2 regions of the Mesorhizobium sp. C268A genome follow, and region 2 is predicted to be linked to the other one. Evidence: riboswitches for the same ligand, from Rfam matches in the RefSeq annotation. Region 2 holds a riboswitch; the other holds the start of a gene.
The links. A riboswitch is a leader RNA that binds a small molecule or an ion and turns the genes downstream of it on or off. The one in region 2 is predicted to bind S-adenosylmethionine.

Region 1: linked by a shared signal. The riboswitch ahead of metX (homoserine O-acetyltransferase MetX) and the one ahead of NKL06_RS12645 (O-succinylhomoserine sulfhydrylase) in region 2 are both predicted to bind S-adenosylmethionine.

Annotation. Positions count from the first base shown of each region.
Region 1 covers NZ_JAMYVX010000001.1:4,142,322-4,147,493, reverse strand. Annotated here, with positions in the region: gene NKL06_RS20255 (sugar kinase) at 1-35, shown strand, start outside; gene NKL06_RS20250 (prephenate/arogenate dehydrogenase family protein) at 43-978, opposite strand; gene hisC (histidinol-phosphate transaminase) at 983-2,092, opposite strand; SAM riboswitch at 2,219-2,296, shown strand; gene metX (homoserine O-acetyltransferase MetX) at 2,358-3,527, shown strand; gene metW (methionine biosynthesis protein MetW) at 3,524-4,138, shown strand; gene NKL06_RS20230 (DUF1330 domain-containing protein) at 4,146-4,466, opposite strand; gene NKL06_RS20225 (glycosyltransferase family 2 protein) at 4,715-5,172, shown strand, end outside.
Region 2 covers NZ_JAMYVX010000001.1:2,602,642-2,607,813, reverse strand. Annotated here, with positions in the region: gene NKL06_RS12650 (ceramide glucosyltransferase) at 1-108, shown strand, start outside; gene NKL06_RS12645 (O-succinylhomoserine sulfhydrylase) at 120-1,310, opposite strand; SAM riboswitch at 1,368-1,445, opposite strand; gene NKL06_RS12640 (2'-deoxycytidine 5'-triphosphate deaminase) at 1,586-2,680, shown strand; gene NKL06_RS12635 (ABC transporter substrate-binding protein) at 2,782-3,552, shown strand; gene NKL06_RS12630 (hypothetical protein) at 3,569-4,018, opposite strand; gene araD1 (AraD1 family protein) at 4,046-5,041, opposite strand.

The DNA of each region.
Region 1 (5,172 bases), 1.5 Mb from region 2:
CAATGGCCATGGTCGCGGCGACCTGGCCCGTCTGAAACAGATTTAACTTTTCACCGGGTGCTCGACCGCCTGCCGGCCGAAATCCGGCACGTCGATATCCTGGCCGGCCTCGATGATCGAACGGCGAACGGCCCGGGTGCGGGTGAACAGGTCGAACAGCTTGTCGCCGTCGCCCCAGCGGATCGCCCGCTGCAGCGAGGCGAGGTCCTCCGAAAAGCGCGCCAGCATTTCCAGGATGGCATCCTTGTTGTGCAGGCATACGTCGCGCCACATGGTCGGGTCGGAGGCGGCCAGACGGGTGAAGTCGCGGAAACCGGAAGCCGAATATTTGATCACTTCCGACTTGGTCACCGATTCCAGATCGTCGGCCGTGCCGACGATGTTGTAGGCAATGATGTGCGGAAGATGCGAAACGATGGCCAGCGTCATGTCATGATGCTGCGGGTCCATCGTGTCGATGTTGGAGCCGCAGCGCCGCCAGAATTCCGACAGCTTTTCCAGCGCGGCCGGATCGGTTCCCGGCAGCGGCGTGAAGATGCACCAGCGGTTTTCGAACAGCTCGGCGAAACCCGCATCCGGGCCCGATTTCTCCGTACCTGCCAGCGGGTGCCCCGGAATAAAATGCACGCCTTCCGGCACATAGGGCTGCATTTGCGCAATGACGGAGGCCTTGGTCGAACCGACATCGGTGAGGATGGCGCCTTTTTTCAGCGCCGCTGCGATCTCTTGCGCCACCTCGCCCGACGATCCCACCGGCACCGAGACGATGATCAGGTCGGCGTCGCGGACCGCTTCCCTGGCGTCGGTGGTGTAGCTCTCGCCAAGACCGAGCTCCTTCGCCCGTGCCAGCGTGGTCGGGCTGCGCGTCGCGATGGCGACATGGCGGGCCAGGCCCTCGCGGCGGATGATGCGGGCCAGCGACGAGCCGATCAGGCCGATGCCGACCAGCGCGATCTTTTCAAACATCGGTGCTGTCATTGTTTCAGCTTTTCAGGAATGTCGTGAGGGCATCGATGACGCCGCGATTTGCTTCTTCGGTGCCGACGCTCATGCGCAGCGCATCGGGAAAGCCATAGCCGGTAACGCGCCGCAATATATAGCCGCGCTGGGTGAGGTAATCGTCCGCCGCCTCAGCCGAATGCCTCTTGTCGTCGGGAAAGTGGATGAGGACGAAATTGCCGACGCTGGGCGTCACGCGCAGCCCAAGCTTCGTCAGTTCTTCATTCAGCCAGGTAAGCCAGGTCTCGTTGTGCAACGAACTGCGCTCGACATGGGCGCGGTCGCGGATGGCGGCAATGCCGGCCTCGATCGCTGTTGCGTTAACGTTGAAAGGGCCGCGGATGCGGTTGATGGCATCGACGATGTGCAGTGGGCCATACATCCAGCCGATGCGCGCGCCGCCAAGGCCGAGCTTGGAGAAGGTGCGGGTCATGACCACATTCTGTGCGCTGCCCGCCAGCTCGATGCCGGCCTCATAGTCATTGCGCCTGACATATTCGGCATAGGCCGCGTCGAGCACCAGAAGCACGTTGCCCGGGAGAGCGGAATGCAGGCGGCGGACCTCCTGGAACGGCAGATAGGTTCCGGTCGGATTGTTGGGATTGGCGAGGAAGATGATTTTGGTCCGCGGCGTCACCGCGGCCAGGATCGCGTCGACATCGGCGCGCTCCTGGGTTTCCTTCACAGCAACCGGCTTGGCCCCCGCCGACTGAATGTAGATCTTGTAGACCATGAAGGCATGTTCGGTAAAAATCGCCTCATCGCCTGGCGCAAGATAGGTCTGCGCCAGCAGGCCAAGTATCTCGTCGGAACCGTTGGAGCAGATGATGTTTGCCGGGTTGAGGCCATGCACCTCGGCGATCGCCTCGCGCAGCCGGCGGGCGGTGCCGTCGGGATAGACATCGAGCTTGCCAGCCACTTCGCGCGCGGCCTCGATCGCCTTCGGCGACGGGCCGAGCGGGTTCTCGTTCGACGACAATTTATGTACCTTGGCGACGCCGGCCGGTGCCGTGCTCTTGCCCGGCACATAGGCGTCGATGTCCATAATGCCCGCGCGGGGCGTCGGCCGTGCCTTGTCCGCTGTCTTGTCCATGTCGCAAATCCATCGAGAATGCCTCCGTCCGGAGGCCGCAGCGGAAATACAAGCCGTAGCCGCGAATGTCGAGAGGCGGGCAATAGCTGGCCGTTGACGCCGGGCCGCACGAGTTCTAGAAGAACGCAACAGTTCCGTGGTGATTTGGCCGGTCGGCTTGCAGCCACGTTAAACAACTCGCTAAAGGGCCGTTTGCGTGACGTAACCGGCTTTGCGATCGCATTGCCGGTTTTTTTATTGCCTGACGGCGGGCAAGGAGAGTCACATGGCCGCGCTCCGCGCTACAAAAACCAACAACGAGGCCGACAGCCCGTCGAGCCCGGTGTTGCGTTTTGGCCCTGACAAGCCGCTGAAGCTCGACGCCGGCACGCTTTTGTCGCCGTTCCAGATCGCCTACCAGACATATGGCGCCCTCAACGATGCCCGCACCAACGCCATCCTGGTCTGCCACGCGCTGACCGGCGACCAGCATGTCGCCAGCACCAATCCGGTGACCGGCAAGCCCGGCTGGTGGGAAGTGCTGATCGGTCCCGGCAAGATCATCGACACCAACCGCTTCTTCGTCATTTGCTCCAACGTCATCGGCGGCTGCCTCGGCTCCACCGGTCCGGCCTCGACCAATCCCGCCACCGGCAAGCCCTACGGCCTCGACCTGCCAATCATCACCATCCGCGACATGGTGCGGGCGCAACTGATGCTGGTCGACCATTTCGGCATCGAAAAGCTGTTTTGCGTGCTCGGCGGCTCGATGGGCGGCATGCAGGTGCTCGAATGGGCGTCATGCTATTCCGAGCGCGTCTTCTCGGCCCTGCCGATCGCCACAGGCGCACGCCATTCCTCGCAGAACATCGCCTTCCACGAGGTCGGCCGCCAGGCTGTCATGGCTGATCCGGACTGGCATGGCGGCAAATATTTCGAGCACGGCAAGCGCCCGGAAAAGGGGCTCGCCGTGGCGCGCATGGCCGCCCACATCACCTATCTGTCGGAAGCCGCCCTGCATCGGAAATTCGGCCGCAATCTGCAGGACCGCGAAGCGCTGACCTTCGGTTTCGACGCAGATTTCCAGATCGAAAGCTATCTGCGCCACCAGGGCATGACATTCGTCGACCGCTTCGACGCCAACTCCTACCTCTACATGACCCGTTCGATGGATTATTTCGACCTCGCCGCCGACCATGGCGGCCGGTTGGCAGATGCCTTTGCCGGGACCAAGACCCGCTTCTGCCTGGTGTCCTTCACCTCGGACTGGCTGTTCCCGACCGAGGAGAGCCGCTCGATCGTGCATGCGCTCAACGCCGCCGGCGCCTCCGTCTCCTTCGTCGAGATCGACACCGACCGCGGCCATGATGCCTTCCTGCTCGATGAACCCGAACTGTTTGCCGCCATCAAGGGCTTCATCGGCTCGGCGGCCCGCGCAAGGGGGCTCGCCTCATGAGCGTCAATGGCAGCCAGCGCGTCGACCTCGAAGTCGTGGCCAACCTGATACCGCCGCAGTCGCGGGTGCTCGATGTCGGCTCCGGCGACGGCCTGCTGCTCGAACTCCTGCAGGAGACCAAGCAGGTCGACGGCCGCGGGCTGGAGCTGTCACAGCGCGGCGTCAATGAATGCGTGGCGCGCGGTCTCTCGGTCATCCAGGGCGATGCCGATACCGACCTCGAATTCTATCCGGACAAGGGTTTTGACTTCGTCGTCCTGTCTCAGACGCTGCAGGCGACCCGCAACCCGAAGCTGGTGCTCGACGAGCTGCTGCGAATCGGCAACCGCGCCATCGTCTCCTTCCCCAATTTCGGCCACTGGCGGGTGCGGCTGTCGCTGTTCGTCAAGGGCCGGATGCCGGTGACCGCGGACCTGCCCTATTCCTGGTACGACACGCCCAACATCCATTTCTGCACCATCCGCGACTTCGTCAATCTGGTCGAGGAACTCGGCGCCTCGGTCGAGAAAGCCACCGCGCTCGACGGCAACGGCCAGAAGATCGGCCTGTCGATGCCATGGTGGTTCTGGAATTTCTTCGGCCAGCAAGCGGTGTTCTTGCTGAAGCGGTAGTTTGCCCCTATTCCAGCACGTCCGTCGCCTTGTGCGGGTGCTGAACGCCATCGGCGATGATCACATCGGCGTGGGAGTTGTCGGTGCGCAAGGCCAGAATCTCCCGATAGGCTGATGAATCGTACCAGCCCCACGCATGCGCCCTGTCCGGAAACTCGATGACGATCAGATGCCCGGGCCATTCGTTTTCGACCACGTCCATGTCGCCGCCGTGGACAAGGAAGCGGCCGCCGAACGGCTCCAATGTGGCGTCGATCCTCTGCAGATACTCGACAATCTGCGGGCCCATTGTGACTTGACGCATATGGGCGACGGCGTAGGCGGCCACGGCTGAACTCCCTGTGAGATCGAAGCCCGACGACCGGCTTCGTTGGCGCAATCTGCAGACATGATGGCCATCGGTCGATTACGTCTGGGGTAATCGGCCGGCTTACCGGCGTCCTGGCTCAACAGTTTGTGATGACATTGCCGCTGGTTTTTTGTAGCGTCGAATCGAATGCCATCCCGGGGTAAGGCTTGGACGGCGACCATCAAAACCTCCGGCCTCCAGGCATTTCGGGGCACAATCGAAGCAACATGTCCAAGGCAACCGACCTCGCTCCGCTGATCTCGGTGATCACACCGACGCACAATCGCCGCAGCAAGGTGGTGCGCGCCGTGGAGAGCGTGCTGGCGCAGAATTTTCCCCGGTTCGAACACATTGTCGTCGATGACGGCTCGACCGACGGTACGGCAGCCGCACTTGCCGAAATCCGCGATCCACGGCTGATCTATGTTGGCTCGAAATGGCGCGGCGCCAATGCCGCCCGCAATGCCGGCATCGAGCGGGCGCAGGCGCCGGTGGTGACATTCCTCGATTCCGACGACGTCTATTTGCCGGATCGCCTGGCGCGGACGCTGGAGCAGTTCGACAACAATCCCTCGCTCGAAGTGCTGATCAGTTCCTTCGTGTCGCTGAAGGGCAATCGCCGCACCAACTGCGTCAACCGCGAGGCGCTGCTGAGCCGCGACTCGCTGGAGCGGGCCCTTGTCGC
Region 2 (5,172 bases):
GCCATCTGGGCGCGCGGCTGGCTGAGCGGCGCCGTCGACTGGCGCGGCAACACCATGACCATCGGCACCAAGACGGCCGAACTGGAAGAGGTTTCGTCGGGAGCGTGACGCCTCGCGGCCTATCCGGCTGCCTTCAGCGCCTGCGCAACGTCCTCCAGCAGATCGTCCGTATCCTCAAGACCGACCGACAGCCTGAGCGTTCCCGGCCCGATGCCAAGCTCGGCGCGAGCTTCGTCGCTGAGGTTCTTGTGCGTGGTGGTCGCCGGATGGGTGATCAGACTCTTGGCGTCGCCGAGATTGTTGGAGATCAGCACGACGTCGAGCGCGTTCTGCAAGGCGAAGGCCGCCTGCTTGCCGCCCTTGACGTCGAGGCAGATCAGCGTCGATCCGCCCGTCATCTGCTTCTTGACGATGTCGGCCTGCGGGTGGTCGGCGCGGCCGGGATAGATGACGCGGGCGATTTCCGGCCGTCCTGCCAGGAAATCCGCGATCTTGGCCGCGCTTTCCGTCTGCTGGCGCACCCGAACCGGCAGCGTCTCCAGGCCCTTGAGCAGCGTCCAGGCGTTGAACGGCGACAGGCTCGGGCCGGTGTGGCGGAAATAGTCGTGCAAATTCTCGTCGATCCATTTCTTGTCCGACAGGATGATGCCGCCGAGACAGCGTCCCTGGCCGTCAATGTGCTTGGTCGCGGAGTAGACGACGATATGGGCGCCGAGCTGCAAGGGCTTCTGCTGCAAGGGCGTGGCAAAGACATTGTCGACGATCAGCCTGGCGCCGATCGAGGTGGCGAGCGCCGCCACCGCTGCGATGTCGACCACTTCCAGCGTCGGATTGGTCGGGCTTTCCAGGAAGAACAGTTTCGTGTTCGGCCGCACCGCCTTTTCCCAGTTGGCGATGTCGGTGCCGTCGACCAGCGTTGCCTCGATGCCGTATTTCGGCGCCAGCGTCTCCACCACCCAGCGGCAGGAGCCGAACAGCGCGCGCGCCGCAACGATATGGTCGCCGGCCTTGGCGCTGCACAGGAGCGCTGCCGTCACCGCCGCCATGCCGGACGCCGTGGCGCGCGCATCTTCGGCACCCTCCAGCGCGCACATGCGCTTTTCGAACATGTCGACGGTAGGGTTGGCGTAGCGCGAATAGATGAAGCCCGGCTCCTCGCCCTTGAAACGGGCTTCCGCGGCCTGCGCCGTTTCATAGACATAGCCCTGGGTGAGATACATCGCTTCCGACGTCTCGCCGAACTGTGAACGCAGTGTTCCCCCGTGCACGAGTGCGGTCTGAGGCTTCCAGTTACGCTTCTTGGTGCTCATCGCTTTTGTTCCAGACACAAAAAAACCGGCCGCGAAAGTCGCAACCGGTCCATATGGCCTTGCGGCCCGACGGTCCTTTAGCGACTTGTTTAACGTGGCTGCAAGCCGACCGGCCAAATCACCACGGGATAACGACCCTTTAGACCTCACCTGCGCTTGCGTCAATTGCCGGCTTCATTAAGAGGTTTGTACCAGGCAGGTTCCGCAATAATATCCAGCGGTTTTGCGGCAAGAACCTGCCACAAAGAGACCGACCTTGGAGCGGAGCCAGCCTTTTGCGGCAGACAGGCATTCTTCCCGATCAGGACATTTCCGCGCTGTTTCAGTCCGGCGCGCTGGAGTCGCCGCGCGCGCTCGATGTCGACCAGGTGCAGCCGGCGAGCCTCGATCTGAGGCTCGGCAACAAGGCTTTTCGCGTGCGCGCCTCCTTCCTGCCGGGTCCCGATCATCTGGTGGCCGACAAGCTTCACCGGCTGAAATTGCATGAGTTCAGTCTCGCCGAGGGCGCGGTGCTGGAAACCGGCTGCGTCTACATCGTGCCGCTGCTCGAAAGCCTGGCGCTGCCCGCAAACGTGTCGGCCTCGGCCAACCCGAAGAGCTCGACCGGCCGGCTCGACATCTTCACCCGGGTGATGACCGATCGCGGCCATGAGTTCGACAAGATCGCCCCCGGCTATCACGGGCCGCTTTATCTCGAAGTCAGTCCACGCACCTTCCCGATCGTCGTACGCGCCGGATCGAGGCTGTCGCAGATCCGCTTTCGCACCGGCAACGCGCTGTTGTCGGAGGCAGAACTGAACGAATTGCACCGCGCCGAGATGCTGGTGGCGACCGAGCCGCCCAACATTTCCGGCGGCGGCATTGCGCTGTCGATCGATCTTGACGGCGACCAGAACGGCCTGGTCGGCTATCGCGGCAAGCATCACACCGGCTTGGTCGATGTCGACAAGCGCGCCGCCCAGGATGCCGTCGATTTCTGGGAGCCGCTCTATAAGAGCGGCGCCGGCGAACTGGTGCTCGACCCGGACGAGTTCTACATCCTGGTCAGCCGCGAAGCCGTGCACGTGCCGCCGCTCTACGCCGCCGAGATGACGCCCTTCGATCCGCTGGTTGGCGAATTCCGTGTTCACTATGCCGGCTTCTTCGATCCGGGCTTCGGCCATTCGGCCTCAGGCGGCACCGGCAGCCGGGCGGTGCTCGAAGTGCGCAGCCACGAAGTGCCGTTCATCCTCGACCACGGCCAGATCGTCGGCCGGCTGGTCTACGAACACATGCTGAAGCGGCCGCAGGCGCTTTACGGCACCGATCTCGGCTCGAATTACCAGGCGCAAGGCCTCAAGCTCTCCAAGCATTTCCGCCCCGCCGGCTGAACCTTCGATCACCGTCAGGCAAAATACTTGCCTGCGCTGCCTCACCATGCTTGGCTGCCTTTCGGTGGCCGGCAAGAGAACGGCGCGCAAGGGGAACCAAAATGCAGATTTCAAGATGGATCATATCGGCAGCGGGCGCTGCCATGCTGGTGATATCGGCCGGCTCGCTGGCTGAGGCGCAGGAGAAATTGAAGATCGGCACCGAGGGCGCTTATCCGCCCTTCAACACCATCACCGCGGACGGCAAGATCGAGGGCTTCGACATCGACATTGCCAATGCGCTGTGTGCGCAGATGAAGGTCGAGTGCGAGATCGTCACCCAGGACTGGGACGGCATCATCCCGGCGCTGCAGGCGAAAAAGTTCGACGCCATCATCGCCTCGATGAGCATCACCGAGGAGCGCAAGAAACAGGTCGCCTTCACCAACAAATACTACACGACGCCGCTGGCGCTGGTGGCGCCCAAGGACAGCGACCTCACTTCCACCGAACCGGCAGCCCTTGCCGGCAAGACGGTGGGCGCGCAGGCCTCGACCACCCAGGCCGACTATGCGCAGGACGCCTATGGCAAGGCCGGCGCCGAGGCGAAACTCTACCCCACCCAGGAAGAGGCGATCACCGACCTGCAGAACGGCCGTCTCGACGCCGTCATCTCCGACAAGTTCGTGCTGATGGACTGGCTGAAGAAGGCGAGCGAAGGCTGCTGCAAGCTTGTCGGCGACGTCAAGGGCACCGAGACGCAAGCCGGCATCGCTGTCCGCCTGGAAGACACGGCGCTGCGCGACAAGCTGAATGCGGCGATAGACGCCATCGTCGCCGACGGCACTTACAAGAAGATCCAGGCCAAGTATTTCGATTTCGATATCTATTGAGTCCCGTCCGCCGGCGTCAGCCGCGAAAGAGATACGATTTCGCGGCGCCAAGGCAGGCATGAAAATGGCCGATAAACAGCAGTTCGCGTGCGGCCAAACGTTTCCTGCCCCAAAAGCCTTCGGTCAGTTTGACCTCGTCGAGCGAAGCGTTTGAGCCGCGCTTCAACGGGAACAACTGCTTGTCGAGGCAACCGAGGACATGGGCCTTGGCGGAGTCGATGCCGCAGACCTTGCCATTGTTGTTCAGCCTGTCGCTGCGAAGCGCTGATGTCATGTGATCCGTGTTGCGCATCAGAAAGCTCACCTGGGCTTTCGAATAGCCGGTTGCTAGAAGACGGCTCGTCATCGCCAAACGGGCTTCACGATAGGACTTCGGGCTGCACTGGCCGGCGCTAAAGGCCACCGACGGTTGGGTCAGGAACAGGGCCACGCCCGTGAACACAATGACAAGCCGCATTCCGTTCATTTCCGGCTCCCAAATTGTGATGCTGCCTCAAAGCGCCTTCACCGCCACCTTAACCGGCTGCTCAATCTCCAGCGGGTTGCGCAGCGGCAGGCCGAAATCCGCGGCCTCGATCTCGAAAACGTCGCCGGCCTGAGTCTTGATGCCGTCGGCAAAAGACAGCGTCGCCGTGCCGAACATGTGCACATGCACGTCGCCCGGCTGGCGGAAGGCCGAATATTTGAAGTGATGATGTTCGAGATTGGCGATTGTGTGCGACATGTTCGCTTCGCCCGACAGGAACGGCTTTTCCCACAGCAAATTGCTGTCGCGATAGATTCGCGATGAGCCCCTGACGTCGGCCGGCAGGTCGCCGATCAGGATTTCCGGCCCGAACGAGGCGTTGCGCAGTTTGGAATGTGCCAGGAACAGATAGTTCACCCGCTCGGTAACATGATCGGAAAACTCGTTCGACAGCGTGAAGCCGACGCGGAACGGCGCGCCGTCGTCGCCGATGACATAGATGCCGGCGATTTCCGGCTCCTCGCCGGCGTCCTGCGCAAAGGCCGGCGACATCAGTGCGGCGCCCGGCGCCACCGCCATGGTGCCGTTGCCCTTGTAGAACCATTCCGGCTGCACGCCGGTCTGGCCCTTGGCCGGCTTGCCGCCTTCGAGCCCCATGCGGAACATCTTCATGGAATCGGTAAGCTGCTCCTCGCCGCCATCGCTGAGCTTCTTGTGCATGGAATCGCGCGTCGCCGCCGAGCCGAGATGGGTCAGGCCGGTGCCGGTCAGATGCAGATGCGCAGGATCGGGATGGTTGATCGGCGACACCAGCCGGCCCTTCTTGTAGACGGCGTCGAGGTCTATCGCTTCACCGAACCCCTTGCGCTCGATCAGCGCGGCGAGGCCCGTTCCGGTGCGCGCGGCTTCCATGGCCAGCGAATAGACGCTGCGGGCGCCGTTGATGATCCTGGTCTTGCCGCCGCCATTGCGGGCGACGACGCGGATGGTCTCGGCGTCGTCGAGGATCTGGGAGATTAGCATGATGAAATCCTCTCTCATGTGCCTTGGCCGGGTTGCCCCTTGGCAAACCTTGACCTGCGCGGCTCGGACCTCGCCGCGCCACGGGTTGAACTCTTCGTCCGGATTGCGCTCGCGAGCTCCATCCCTCGGGG